DNA from 2 places in the Peribacillus sp. FSL E2-0218 genome. Region 1 is predicted to be linked to the other one. Evidence: riboswitches for the same ligand, from Rfam matches in the RefSeq annotation. Region 1 holds a riboswitch; the other holds the start of a gene.
The links. Region 1 has a riboswitch for S-adenosylmethionine ahead of MHI53_RS05865 (methionine ABC transporter ATP-binding protein). Riboswitches for the same ligand answer to the same signal wherever they lie in the genome.

Region 1 (7,553 bases):
ATACTCCATCACTTTGCCCTTTTGTACACGCCACACATATGAATGGCCCTTGGTTTCAGAAGCGATGAGCAATTTGGAAGCGAATAAGTACACCAAGTGTTTAATGCTCATGAAATGGATTACACGGTCCTCGAACCCTTTAAGGTTGGCCAGATCAGGAGAATCTTTCTTAATGATATAAAAGACATTTCTTTCCGGTTTTTCGTTGTAGCAATATTTAAAGAAGTGGTAGCCATTATCTTGTGCAGTTTCGGACATCTTCTCGTACACAAGCCAGATATTTTTATGGTCATAATACCTATTAAGCATTTGATAAATGATGTAGGAAAATTTTTCTTTCCACTTGTAGATTGGCGCTTCATATAAGCTTTTCATTCTATATGTTAACGCAAGGGAGTTGCTCCTTGTAATGTAAGGGTATACGACATGATCGGCATCCTTTTGGTATGAATGATCCCTGATTGTCCCATTCAATTTTTTCCGGACATGGTCTGTTGGACGCTTAAGCTTAATTTCGTAGTCCTCGCCTTCAACGTCGACCAATACGTAGAAATCCCAATAAAATTGTTCAAATTCATGTTCGGCCAAATTGACTTTGGCTAGTATGCTCTTCTTCTTTACAGTAACCGGGATCTGCGCAAATGCTTCATTATTACGATGCCTCAGTAGCATTCCCTTCACTTGATAACTTTCAGCGTCTGGCAAGGAAAGCGTTATTTCGATTTCAAGTATCGATTTTTTTAGAGACACATTCTTAATTAGAATTTTTGACTTTAATTTTTCATGCCGAAGCGCAAACTCTGTACCGATAACAAAAGAGAGTTCATTCCGTGCTGTTAAATACGGTGTAAAAACATTCTCCTCATCGACCTCGACCGAACGTAAATACCTTTCTTCCATCGGAAGTTTCTTTTGATCGTAAAAACCAACCCGATTCACTTCCATAATATTCGCATACGTTATCTCAATGGAAACGTCCCACCTAGATGGGGTGATTCCGCATCTAATGAATGATTCCAAATTTGAGTGGATTCCAATATTCCGGGAGCTTTTGTTCACATTAGCCGGCACCCGATGAATTTCACCGCTTTGTCTATTTTTCATCACAATCTGCACGGAGTTTATATCGGCATCTTGGATATTTTCTATCGAAAAAGACAATTCATATTTATGAAAGCTTAAGTCATGCATGGGCAGTCTATTTTTCGTAATATAGAAACTCGCATTATTGATTTTTTCTTCACTTTTTCCTAATAATATTCCCAACTCTGCTTTAGGCGATATATAAGCCATTGCCTGGGTTTTTATGTCTTCAAGAGGCACCTGTCCCATTTGAGGAGTTTTAGGTGCTGAAAAGTGTTTTAATTTCCTTACCTGCACTTCCCCGGCCACAACCTCTTTGACATAAACCTTCCACTTTTGACCCTCTTTAAAGAAACGATCATTAAATATTTTTTTCAAATCAATGAACAATCGTTGCCCATCCTGTTTGAATTCGTGCGTTTGTATCCACTCCACCGATGTACTCTTTTCAAAAACGACGGAAGCGGACTGACAGGAAGGTTCCATCAAACGAACTTGAAGATGGTCACCCATTATTTCGAATTCATCAAAGTACAGCGTCTTTTGGCTTTCGGTTGCATCACTTAGAGAATCCATTTCGTAAAAGGAGAGCTCACGATGGGTCTGAACAAGGTTTGGATGGAACAGAAGCTTAAATGACTTCAAAACCTTGCCGACTTTCGCTTCCACATACACATCGGCAGCCGTAGGAATTTCAGCCAGCTTGGATACATCCACTTCCAGTGAATTCTTTTCGCCCTGCACTGCTCCAATCGCTGAGGTATGCTTGGTGACCGGGTCATATATAGTGAGTAATGCCTTACCTAACTCCCCTTCTTCATGGAAAAACCTTGCCTTATCTCCTGCCACTTCCATCTCTGTAATATGTAAAGTATCTGAAACCACTTTACAGGAGGCACGGAATACGCTTGCTGAATTACCGTACATTATACTTAGGGTATTTTTTTTGTTCAGAAAGATGGTCGCAGTTTCCGTTTGTGAAATTTGATAATAAGAGCGGGCGAACAATCGATTCTTCAATCTTTTAATTGTAGGCTTTGTCAGTCTGAACAACTCTTCGTTCATTTTAAGCAAAATGGTATACGTTGTCCTATGGACATCTGGCCAGTTCATATTATCAAGTGTGATGGTCAAACGGGTTTCTTCGTTCAAACTTTCACAATTTACATGCTCGTAAATATGTTCTTCCTTTGTATCATTATTTCGAAATATCAAGTTGGCTGATTCTATAATTCCATTCAGGATTATTTCAATCTTTGAGCCATTTAAATTAAAATCGGTTGCATGAATCGCTTCCACTAGTTGATCACCTTTTTTTCCATGTAATGTAGCACTTTGTTCATTCTCTTTGACTATCATCCCATAAGAGAACAGTCGTTATTTATTGTACATGACAATCCCTTGCTTAAAATATATTCTAATAATTCCATAAATTAATATTTTGTGGTTCTTTTTATTATTTAGTAGATTGCATGCTTCTAAACATAAAATTATACCAAATCATGCGAATAACATCAAAACTTCATGAGACCAAAGTGGGTGTTTTTTCCTTATTTTAGAAAATTAATTTTGTTCACCTGATTAATTTTCACTCCCCTTCTTTTAGGTGATTATTCCTGATCCATATGCTTCAACCCCCTATAATAAAGGGACTCGGACCTACTACCTTCTGTACTTGTCCCTATCCAGCTTACATGCACTCACACAAATTCTTAGATCCGTTCGCGCAAAAAAATATTTTTATCGAGTTGAAAACAGCTAGGAACGGAGCGCTCGCGGATAAGCGAGTGCATGAAGTGGAAAGGAACGATCGCAGTCCAACCTCTTAATCATGATTACGGTCTCATCAACAAAAATAACTGTAAGCAGCCTCCATTATTTGCGAGTTTGCCTACAGTCTAAATGGCTTATTACGCTTTTTACAAGCATGAAAACCTCTCACTCTTCCTTCCATCAGTCAATTGTCTGGAACTGATTACGCATTCTCTTGGCAATATACCCTACTTCCTTGTTTTCTCACTTGCATCCAGAACATTTTCATTCAATATCGATGTAATGATATGCTCCGAATCCCATTCATGCTCCGATATTTCGATAAGGGGGTATCGATGGGGTAAAACGAGATGCTGAATCTCACGCACCGTTCGTCCTTGTTCATGCAAAAGCAAAATTTCACCACGGAGGTTTTCCAAATAATCGAGTTTTTTTCTGAACATATCCTTTCCATTCGGAACATACCCGGCATGGCAACAAAACATCTCCCCAAAGTCATAGTGAAGCAATCTTTTTATGGAATGAATGATTACCGGAACGGACTCTTCCCGCAGAACAAGTTTTGTTTTTGGAGTGACGAAAAGATCGCCTGAAAAAAGCATGCCGGTATTGCGATTCAAATACACCATATGGTCATGCGCATGACCGGGGGTGTAAATCGGCTCCCATGCTTGGCTTCGGGAATGAACGGCCTCCCCAAGCGGCTCAGCTTTGAAAGCATCCCTCCTTCCCCAAAACATTTTACGATAAGCGGGATATTCAGCATCTTTCGCACAAGCCTCAACCGACACCGGATGAATGAATATCGGAACCTTTTTATGTTCCTGAATCCAGGCGGCTCCTCCCGTATGGTCTTCATGATAATGCGTAAGGGCCACCGAATCGAAGTCGGCTGACTCAAAGAAAGGAATGAGTCCATCCATTAAAATCTGGGCGCCCGTATCAATCAGAAGACCGTCCGTTAGAAACACATAAACGCTCATCCCCGACCTGACTCCCCCCGGAATTCCGTGCACACAAACCACATCATTTACCGTCTTAACCTCTATCATGAACCTGCACACCCTTCATTTTATTAGATAGCTACACTCCACGTTTTTTCTATTTATTACAATAAATGTATTACCATCCCCCCCATTTGACAAGGAATTAATGGAACAAGCAAAAAAAATTATTCTAAAATCACAGAATTCATTGACAATGAGGTGATTAACAAATACTATAGAATATATTAAAAAAATTGAAATATTCCAAAATAATAATTTACTTATCAAGAGTGACGGAGGGATCAGGCCCTGTGATGTCCGGCAACCGCCCCAATCGGGAACGGTGCCACTTCCTGCAGAATGATTGCATTCTGAAAGATAAGACGAGATATAATTTCGCTGCCTCTTTCTGAATGATAGAGACAGTTTTTTTTATGCTTAAGGGGGTTGGCTCATGATTGAAATCCGTTCAGTCAGGAAGGAATACATATCGAAGAAAAACCGAGTTATCGGAGTGGATAACGTTTCTTTAACCATTCAAAAAGGGGAAGTATATGGAATTGTCGGCTACAGCGGAGCAGGCAAAAGCTCATTACTTCGCTGCTTGAATTTGCTTGAACGTCCGACAGGAGGAAATATCATCATTGACGGAACTGACTTAACCTCTTTATCTAGCAAGGAGCTGCGTAAGCAACGTCAAAAAATCGGAATGATCTTTCAGCACTTTTCCCTGGTCAGTTCCAAAACCGTTTTTGAAAATGTGGCTTTTGCCTTGAAGGCAGCGCATCAATCGAAGGGAGCCATTACGTTACGTGTTTTACAACTGTTGGATATCGTAGGACTCAGCGACAAAAAGGATGTTTATCCCGCCCAACTTAGCGGCGGCCAGAAGCAGCGGGTCGGAATCGCTCGTGCATTAGCCAATGATCCCACTGTATTGTTATGTGATGAGGCGACTTCAGCCCTTGATCCCACCACGACTAAAGCCATCTTACAGCTACTGAAGAAAATCAGTCGCGAACTTGGCATCACCATCGTATTGATTACACATGAAATGGAAGTGGTCAAGGAACTATGCCATCGGGTCGCGGTCATGCAGGATGGGCGGGTGATAGAAGAAGGTTCGGTTTATGAAATATTTTCACAGCCTAAAGAGGAGTTAACGAAAAAATTCATTTGCAGTGTACTAGATTTTGAGCTTCCCTCACATTTGATTGAGGAAAGTGAAGGAACGATCATAAAAATTCAATTCGAAGGGCAAACGGCAGGTGAATCGATTCTCTCCGATACCCTACAATCTTATTCGGTAAAGGGTAATATCCTGCACGGGAAAATCGAGTATATTCAGGATATACCTTTAGGGATATTGATCATCGAATTGAATGGCGATGCTGCTGAAATCCTTTCGGCATTAGCCTATATAAAGAATCGTACCAGCTCTGTGGAGGTGCTAAAACATGTCACTGCTTGATTCCATCATCAATATCCTGCCTGACCTTAATAAAGCATTCATTGAAACGATTTATATGGTGGGTGTCTCACTGGCGGTTGCCCTTCTTATCGGCTTGCCGCTTGGCGTATTACTGTTTACGACAACGAGGAACTTGTTCTTCGAAAATAGTATCTTGAATCGTTCTCTCGGCTTCGTAGTCAATATTGTCCGTTCCATCCCATTCATCATTCTCTTGGTCGCCCTCCTTCCTTTAACGAATTTGCTTACGGGATCGACGATAGGACCAAAGGCTGCTTCCGTATCCCTCTCCGTTTCCGCGATACCTTTTTTTGCAAGGATCGTTGAATCGGCATTGCGCGAAATAGACAAAGGGGTGATTGAGGCGGCAATCGCCGTCGGTGCCACGCCGTGGATGATCATAAAAGATGTACTTCTGCCTGAGGCAAAACCGGGTATCATCCAAGGACTTACATTAACGACCATTTCCCTTATCGGTTATTCCGCCATGGCAGGAACGATTGGGGGAGGCGGAATTGGAGACCTGGCCATCAGGTTCGGATATTACCGCTATGATAATACGGTCATGATCACGACGATCGTCGTCTTGATCTGCCTTGTACAAATCATCCAAATGCTTGGTGACAAGGCGTCATATTTAGTCAACAAACGATAGAATCTTTCTTTTACCCATGATTCAAACCATACATAACATTTTTAGGAGGAAGTTTATATGAAGAAAATAGCTTCGTTAATATCGGTATGTGCCCTTGCCCTTGGGTTGACGGCTTGCGGAAGCGACAATGCATCCCCAAAAACCGAAGACAAAAAAGAATTGAAGATCGGGGCGACCACCGGCCCATACGCCGATATGGTCAATGAAGCCATCAAACCAGGTCTGGAGGATCTCGGCTACAAGGTGGAAATCGTTGAATTCACTGATTATATCCAGCCGAATAAGTCGCTTGGCAACGACTCGATCGACGCAAACCTATTCCAGCATAAAGTGTATATGGAAAACTTCGCTAAAGAAAATAATCTAAAGCTCTCTGACCTTATCATCGTTCCTACAGCACCGATGGGGATTTACTCGAACAAATATAAATCGTTAAAAGACATTAAAGACGGCGCATCCTTGGCTTTGCCAAATGATCCGGTCAACCTTGCACGTGCACTTAAAGTATTGGTCGATGAAAAGTTGATTGAAGTCGATCCAGATGTCGATCCTTTAAAAATTTCTGAAAAAGACGTAACGAAAAACCCTAAAAATATCCAATTCAAGCCATTGGAATCCGCCCAATTGCCTCGGGCAACGGAAAGTGTCGATCTATCCGCGGTGCCAGGCAATTTCGCGCTTGCAGCAAAAATGAAGCTTGAGGACGCCCTTGTATTGGAAAATATGCCAGATATGTATCGAAACGTCGTCGCTGTGAATACAAAAGATGTAGACGCTCAATATGCCAAGGATATTAAAAAAGTGGTAGAGTCCTCCGAGTTTGAAAAAGTGATCGATAGCCATTTCGTCGGTTTCGGAAAACCTGATTGGATGAAGTGATCGACCAAAAAACTTAAATTCGAGGCCTGCGTCCCTTTTTGTGGAACAGGCCTTTACATGAAGGAGAAAAAAAAACGATGAATACCCTACTGGAAGTCCGCAGCGGTCCCTCCTACTATGCCTGCATGGCTAATATTCTCGATACGCTGGAAACAAAACTAAATAAAGCGAACATGCGTAAAGTGCTTGTTATTCACGGAGACAAATCGTGGGAAGTGGCTGAACCCTTCTTTCCTGCATTAGAAAATGTCGAAACGAAACTTTTAAAATATAATGGGGAGTGCAGTGATCTTGAGATTGAGCGTGTGGTTAAGTACGCACAGGAAGAAAACGTGGATGTCTTAATCGGAATTGGCGGAGGCAAGCTGCTCGACCTTGCCAAATCAGCGGGAAACTCCATTGGAAAGGAAATCATCCTCATTCCGACCCTCGCTTCCACTTGTGCCGCTTGGACACCATTAAGCGTCATTTATGATCGTAACGGTTCATATGTGCGGTTCGATATTCATGAAAAAAGCGCCTGGATGTTACTGATCGAGCCAGGAATACTGCTGGACTCGCCTATTGCCTATCTCCGGGCAGGAATCGGTGATACATTGGCGAAATGGTATGAGGGCAATGCACTCGTAGAAAAAATTGCGACCAAGTCCACCTGCATTGAATTGGCACACATAGCCGCGAAGCAATGCCAGGAAGTTTTATTGAC
Region 2 (7,553 bases), 1.6 Mb from region 1:
CGCACTCATTATCACATTGGTCATCACAAGCATGCGGCCACTCAATATAAATCTTTTTCTTATCAAAGTGGGCATTATTACAAAAAACCGCGTCAGTGGGCAATATGTCCTTTAATAGCGGGGCAATGAAAAAATCCATGCCCCCGCTTACGATGTATAAGGGAATCCCGGCTTGTTCCGTATACTTTACGAACTCACGGAACCCCGGCCGAATGTGCGCTGTCTCCTTCACAAATTGGATGATATCGGCCTTCAGGCCACTATCAAGCAGGGAAAACATTTTCCCCACCCCAGAGGATATGCTGATTTTTTGCTGAAGAACATCATCCTTCAACTTTTCCCATTCCGGGGGAGCGAATGTTTTCATGATGGAAATGATATTATCCGTGTTGGTTATCGTTCCGTCAAAATCACAAAAGATGATCGGTTTCATGATCCTTTACAGTCCTCCCCACAGAACAAGTGCTTTTTTTAGTGCTTCTTCATTTGCCGCAGCCTCAGATAGGTCTTTTCCTTCAAGGACGGCTTCCACAGCAGACCGGAAGGCCTCGGCCCCGCCCTTTGCTCCGTCAGGGTGTCCGTGGATTCCTCCTCCGGCATTGATGACACTGTCCAGTCCAAAATCCTTGATCAAGTCGGGTACCATTCCTGGATGGATGCCTGCTGAAGGAACAGGAAATGCTTTATTCCAGGAAGGTTCGTCTTTCGTCAGTGCACGGGCAATTGCCAATGTCTCCTCTTTTTCAAGTGCGACATTTCCATACGGGGATGGGAATAATGATAAATCCGCTCCCGATAGCCTGACTAATTTACCAAGCAGTAAAGGATAGCCGATCCCATAATGGGAGGAAGAGCCCAACGCCCCGCTAAATGCCGGATGGGCCATGATCGGCAGCTTGATTTGATCATGTTCACTCAGGGCTTGCAATACATCCAAACCATATGTATGGACGTTGAACAATAAAGCGTCTGCGCCCGCTTCTGCCGCCTGCTTTGCCTTATCCAATAATTCAAATGTTTTACCTGATAGATTGACGGCATATAAGGTCCGGTGTCCAGTATGTTCATAGACTTCGTTTAATATTTTCTTGCCGGTCTTAATTCTTTCAATAAATGGCGTCTGTACCTGATCAAAAAGGATTTCATCATCTTTAACAAGGTCGACACCACCCAACGCTTGCTGCTTCAGCTGCTCATTATGGAACGTTAGGTCACGTCCTAATACTCCTTTGAAAATGCTCATGACAAGGGGCCGGTCATAAACTTCAATCTTCTCCCTTATGCCGGCAATGCCGAATCTGGGACCTGGGAATGCTTTCTGGATATCTCCGACAAAATCAAGGTCGATCAGTTTAATCGCACCGTCCAAGGACAGTTTTCCGAAGACCGTCGTCAAAATGGCTGGCAAATCATTGGAGAAATTCGCTGCCGGATAAGCGATTTTAATGATCGCGCGGTACACCTTACGATCAAAATAACGGTTTGCCCTCTCTTCTTCCGCAAGCGGCGAAACGGAGACGACGCGCCCCTTATGTTTTTCCAATTGCTTTTGGACCAACTGGGGCAGGTCCGTCCATGTCCCTACAGTCAGGCCCAAGGCAATGCCTTCTGCTTTTTTCTCGTGATTCCCATGAAAATCATGAATTAAATAAGTGGCGATTATCTCGCTCATTTGATCACTCCTATAACACGTTAGTAAACTCACGAAGTCATAAACCTGAACGTTTTTGGAATAGCAAAAGCCCCTTCATGACGAAGAGGCTTTAAAAAAGCCATCTTCTTATCCCCCAGCCAATGGCTGCAAGAATTAGCACCGTGCCCTGTGGACTAGAAGAAAGTCCGGCGGAGGATTCCGCCCCATCTTACAATGGAATTACGGTCGGTTGCTGGGCTTCATCGGGCTAGTCCCTCCACCTGCTCAAAATAAGAAAACGCTGATATATAAGTACGTGTTAGTTTCGAAAGATTAAGAATTTATTTTGTATTCTGACATGTAATCCATACTTTGTCAATAAGTTTTTAGTTCGCTTAGGTTAAAACAGATTTAACTTGCGTATCCGCTCGACAGCCTCCCCGAGCCGTTCCTCGGAGGTCAAAAGCCCGACCCTGACATAGCCTTCGCCAAATTCACCGAATCCATTACCGGCAGCCACGGCCACATGGGCGTGGGTTAGTAAATGATCGGCAAAACTCTCCGAGGTGAATCCTGCCGGTATTTTAAGCCAGGCAAAAAACGATGCTTCCGGAGCCTTAACCTCCCAGCCGAGGGCACGTAATCCCTCAATGAAAACATTCCTGCGCCCCTCATATACCTTCACTAATTCGGCCACACACTCTTGCGAATCAAGCAAAGCAGTTGCCGCCGCCTCCTGTATCGCCGGGAAAAGGCTCACATATAGGTGGTCCTGAAAAAGTTCAAGAGCTTCGATGACACTTTTGTTACCAACCGCGAACCCGACTCTCCAACCAGCCATATTGTACGTTTTCGAAAGTGTATATATTTCGATCCCAACATCCTTTGCTCCCTCTGCCTCGAGAAAGCTAACCGGTTTTTTCCCATCGAAGCCTATGGCTCCATAAGCAAAATCATGGACCACACATATTGAATGCTTTTTGGCATATGATACGGTTTCGGTAAAGAATTCTTTCGTTGCGGATGCACCTGTAGGATTATTCGGATAGTTCAAGAACATCATTTTCGCTTTATCCAGCACATCTTTATGTATAGCTTCATAATCCGGAAGAAAAGCATTTTCCTCCTTCAACGGCATCCTTTCAATTTCCGCTTTCGCCAGGACGACACCTGAAAGATAATCGGGATAACCGGGATCTGGAACGAGAATCGTATCGCCTGGATTCAATAAACACTGGGGCAATTCGACGAGTCCTGCCTTTCCGCCGAATAGAATGGCTATTTCACTATTCGGATCAAGCTTTACGCCGTATTCCCGTTCGTAGAAGGCAGCTGCCGCATCTTTTAAATATGGATGTCCCCTGAACGGTGAATATTTATGGTTGATCGTTTTTTCAGCAGCAGCCTGTAAACTTTTTACGATTTGCCCAGGCGTCGGCTGATCGGGATTCCCTTGGCCCAAATTAATGACATCATGCCCTTGCGCAGTAATTGCATTGACCTTTGCGACCAATGAAGCGAAAAACTGCTTGGGAAGTTGCTGAAGCTGTTTCGACTTTTCGAATTGCAACATTTATTCACCTTCTCTGAAATTTCTTGAAATTCTAGTCACAAATGATATATGTTTATCATAATCTTGTAAAGCATTTTTACCTTTGGAGGTTTTCAAAATGAAATGGAAAATGGCTTGCATCCAGATGGATATAGCATTCGGAAAGCCTGATCTCAATTATCAGCTGGCCGAACAATGGCTGGAAAAAGCCGTGCACGCAAACGCAGATATCGTTATTTTACCAGAGCTATGGACTACAGGCTATGACTTGACCAGATTGAATGAGATTGGTGATGAAGAGGCAGAAAAGACGATCGAATTTATAAGAAACTTGGCGCTGAAACACCAAATCCATATCATAGGCGGCTCCATCGCGAAAAAAACACAAAAGGGCATCTTTAACACGATGGTCATCATCGATAAGAACGGGAAACTCGTTAAATAGTACGATAAGCTTCACTTGTTTCGGTTAATGGATGAACATCATTTCTTGCAGCCAGGCGAAAAGGATGGTTTATTTACCCTTGATGACAAAATATGTGCCGGTTTCATTTGTTATGACATCCGCTTTCCAGAGTGGCAACGTGCCCACTCCGCTCGAGGGGCAGAAGTTCTGTTCGTAACCGCAGAATGGCCGAAGCCTAGACTCGATCACTGGAGAGCCTTATTGATCAGCCGTGCCATCGAAAACCAGGCCTATGTTGTAGCCGTGAACCGTTCAGGATCGGATATCAATAATGTATTTGCCGGTCAGTCCATGATCATTGATCCTTGGGGGCATATCATAAGTGAAGCAGGAGAGGAAAGCGAACTACTGACAGGCACCTTGGACTTCACCGAAGTATCGAACGCTCGCAATAAAATACCGGTATTCGAAGATCGCCGTCCTGATTATTATTAATTTGCCATTGACAAACTATTTAAAAGATTGATATTATTTTCCCGAAGATTAAAATTTCAGAAAACATATAAACTCTTATCAAGAGCAGGCTGAGGGACTAAGGCCCTATGAAGCCCAGCAACCGACTGTAATACCATTGTGAAATGGGGCGGATACACCGCCGGATTGCAAAATCCGCAGAGCACGGTGCCAATTCCACCAGAAAACACTTTTCTGGGAGATGAGAGGTCCGAAGCTAATACTTCTGCCTCTTTCTATGGAAAGAGGCTTTTTTATTCTTATTTTTAATGTGGAGGGGAAAGAGATGACTCAATACCATTCGAATTTTACAAGATTGACTAACGCAACGGCCATTATCCTTGCAAAAAAATTAGGGTTGGTAGATGCCGATGCGAATTTAAGCTGTAAAGAAATTGGTGATGGTAACTTGAATTATGTGTTCCATATTACAGACACGGCCACAAATAACGGGATAATCATCAAGCAAGCGGTCCCTTATGCCAAAGTGCTTGGCGAAAGCTGGCCGTTGACGTTGAAAAGGGCTGCCATTGAAGCGAATGCCCTTATCCATTTCCGGAGCTATTGTCCCGAATTCGTACCGCAAGTCTATTATTCGGATGAGCAGCTAGCCATCACGGTCATGGAAGACTTGTCACACTTAAAAATTGTAAGAAGCGGATTGATTGCGGGCGATTCGTTCCCATTGCTTTCGCAGCATATTGGCGAGTATGTTGCGAAGACTTCATTTTACACTTCCGATTATCATTTGGAGCCCTCGGCAAAAAAAGAAGTGGCACGGCAATTCACGAATCCGGAGCTCTGCAAAATCACGGAGGTCTTTATTTTCACCGATCCTTTTTTCGAAGAGCTGCCTGGAGATTTCGAAGTTGAATTGACGGATGCCGCCAAACGGATTTGGCATGATCAAGATGTCATTTTAGAAGTGGCTAAGCTGAAACAAAGCTTCGAAACCGAGCAGGAAGCCTTGCTGCATGGAGATTTACATACAGGAAGTATATTTGCAAGTGAAACCGAAACAAAAGTTATCGACCCTGAATTCGCTTTTTATGGACCAGTCGGTTTTGACCTTGGACAATACACCGCCAATCTCCTCTTTCAGGCGGTCACTCGGAATGGAGCAGGAAAAGAAGAGATTTTCACACAACTCGATGAATTTTGGCGGTCATTTGAAAAAACATATTCGGAACTATGGAACACCCACAATAAAAGTCCGTTCCGCCATGTGACTGGATATCTCCCTTATTTACTGACTAAATTCAAACGTGATGCATTCGGTTTTGCCGGATGTGAATTGATTCGAAGAACGATCGGCCTCTCTCATGTCGCAGATTTAAATGTCATGGAAGATAAAGAAACGAAAATTGCGGCCAAAACGGCCACGTTGAAGCTTGGTGCATTATTAATAAAAAAACGGGAAGAATTGGATGTTCCAGCGGTCATCGAATGGATAAAGCAACAAACGCTGACTTCATCTTCACCCCTCTAAAAGGAGACCTGAACGTGACGACGATAGCACCTTTACCATATTCGGTACAATGGGACAATACCCATATCACATTATTAAATCAACAAGCCCTTCCTGCCATCACTGAATTCATTCAACTTCATTCGGTTGAGGATGTATATGATAGCATCCTTACATTAAAGGTGCGTGGTGCACCAGCGATCGGACTGACCGCAGCATTCGGGGTGGCACTTGGCGCCCAGCAGGAAGCTGCGACGGATTTAGCGGATTTCAAAAAAAATGTAACGAAACATATCGAAAGGCTCGCCTCTTCCAGGCCTACTGCCGTCAATCTTTTTTGGGCATTAAAGAGAATGAAGAATAAATTGCAGGCGGCCCAAAGCATTTCTGCTGCCAAAGAAGCACTTGTTTTCGAGGCTAAAGCCATCTTTGCAGAAGATGAAGAAATGTGCACGAAAATCGGGGAGCATGGCTTATCTTTATTCGCAAAAGGAGATTCCGTATTGACGCATTGCAACGCGGGTGGAATTGCCACAGCCCGTTATGGCACTGCACTGGCCCCTTTTCATCTAGCTAAAGAGCGGAATTTCCCGCTGGAAGTGTACGCCTGTGAAACCAGACCTGTTCTGCAGGGTGCGCGATTGACCGCTTGGGAACTGATGCAAGCAGGTGTTGACGTCACCTTAATCTCTGATAATATGGCTGCGCATACGATACATCAAAAACGAATCAATGCCATTATAGTAGGGGCCGATCGGATTGCGGCAAATGGGGATACAGCCAATAAAATAGGCACGTTGGGCTTAGCCATCTTAGCCAAGCATTTCGGGATCCCTTTTTATGTGGCCGCTCCATCAAGCACGTTCGACCTTTCTCTTGAATCGGGTGCGTCCATCCCGATTGAAGAACGAGATGGAGCCGAAATCACCTCCATTCAAGGAATCAGGGTCGCACCGGAAAACGTCAACACATTCAATCCAGCCTTTGATGTAACGCCCAATTATCTCATCACTAGTATCATCACCGAGAACGGGATCATTCAATCGGATTTCTCCAATAACATCCCGAATTTTGTGAAGTGACGGTTCTTTCATTTGATTGGTGACTTAAAAGACGAGCATGGATTCAAATCCATGCTCGTTTATTAAATAGCTTTTACATTTATTCTTACGAGGTCTTTAATAAAATAACAAAACCAGTTTGTGGTTTTCGCTATGAAAAGGGCATGCCCCTTCCTACTTTGAAAAGAACTTTTGAAGCGCCCGCTTATTTTTCGTCTCATCCATTTCCAACACCGCCCCAATCTCGGGATATTCTGCATCTTTAAAGCTTCCTTCGACAGGAATCCTCAACGTTTCGACGGTTTCCGGTGCATGAATGACGGCTTTCGGTCCCATTTCCAATATCGTTTTCAGACCTATATCAGTATCCAAATAGGAGAGGCCTTGTTCAATTATGCCAGGAAGGGCTACCACTCCTTCAAAGGAAGAGATTTGATTGATGAATCCGTTTTTTAATTGAAGCAGCACATCTTGCTGTCTGTCCACCCTTCCAAAATCACTTTCATCGTCATGCCTAAAGCGGACATATTTCAATATCTCCTCACCATGTAACACATTTTTACCAGTGCTTGCTTGGATGCTCATGTCATCAATGATTGTTTGATCGACGTCCACCACCACCCCATCAGGGGCAAGCAAGTCCACCATCTTCACAAATCCCTGAAAATCTATTACAGCTACATGATCGACTTTGATACCAAAGCTATCATGGATGGTTTTCTTAAGCAATTCCTTTCCCCCATAATAATAAGCAGCATTTATCTTATTGTATTGAGGATGAACGCCGGGGATTTTAACATAACTGTCACGCATGATAGAAGCCAGCTTCAGCTTCCCCTGTTCAGGAAAGTACCTGGCAAGCATGATCGCATCGGACCGGGATTTTTTCTCTCCCCTGGAATCAACACCAATTAACAGAA

Region 2: linked by a shared signal. The riboswitch ahead of mtnK (S-methyl-5-thioribose kinase) and the one ahead of MHI53_RS05865 (methionine ABC transporter ATP-binding protein) in region 1 are both predicted to bind S-adenosylmethionine.

What each region holds. Positions count from the first base shown of each region.
Region 1 covers NZ_CP150304.1:1,226,745-1,234,297, reverse strand. The annotation lists gene MHI53_RS05875 (CDP-glycerol glycerophosphotransferase family protein) at 1-2,382, opposite strand, end outside; gene MHI53_RS05870 (MBL fold metallo-hydrolase) at 3,084-3,908, opposite strand; SAM riboswitch class I at 4,121-4,227, shown strand; gene MHI53_RS05865 (methionine ABC transporter ATP-binding protein) at 4,297-5,313, shown strand; gene MHI53_RS05860 (methionine ABC transporter permease) at 5,300-5,968, shown strand; gene MHI53_RS05855 (MetQ/NlpA family ABC transporter substrate-binding protein) at 6,026-6,847, shown strand; gene MHI53_RS05850 (iron-containing alcohol dehydrogenase family protein) at 6,925-7,553, shown strand, end outside.
Region 2 covers NZ_CP150304.1:2,864,195-2,871,747, forward strand. The annotation lists gene MHI53_RS13725 (2-hydroxy-3-keto-5-methylthiopentenyl-1-phosphate phosphatase) at 1-433, opposite strand, end outside; gene mtnW (2,3-diketo-5-methylthiopentyl-1-phosphate enolase) at 440-1,672, opposite strand; SAM riboswitch class I at 1,778-1,930, opposite strand; gene MHI53_RS13735 (pyridoxal phosphate-dependent aminotransferase) at 2,034-3,206, opposite strand; partial or broken gene MHI53_RS13740 (carbon-nitrogen family hydrolase) at 3,304-4,086, shown strand; SAM riboswitch class I at 4,159-4,313, shown strand; gene mtnK (S-methyl-5-thioribose kinase) at 4,391-5,593, shown strand; gene mtnA (S-methyl-5-thioribose-1-phosphate isomerase) at 5,608-6,654, shown strand; gene MHI53_RS13755 (LCP family protein) at 6,808-7,553, opposite strand, start outside.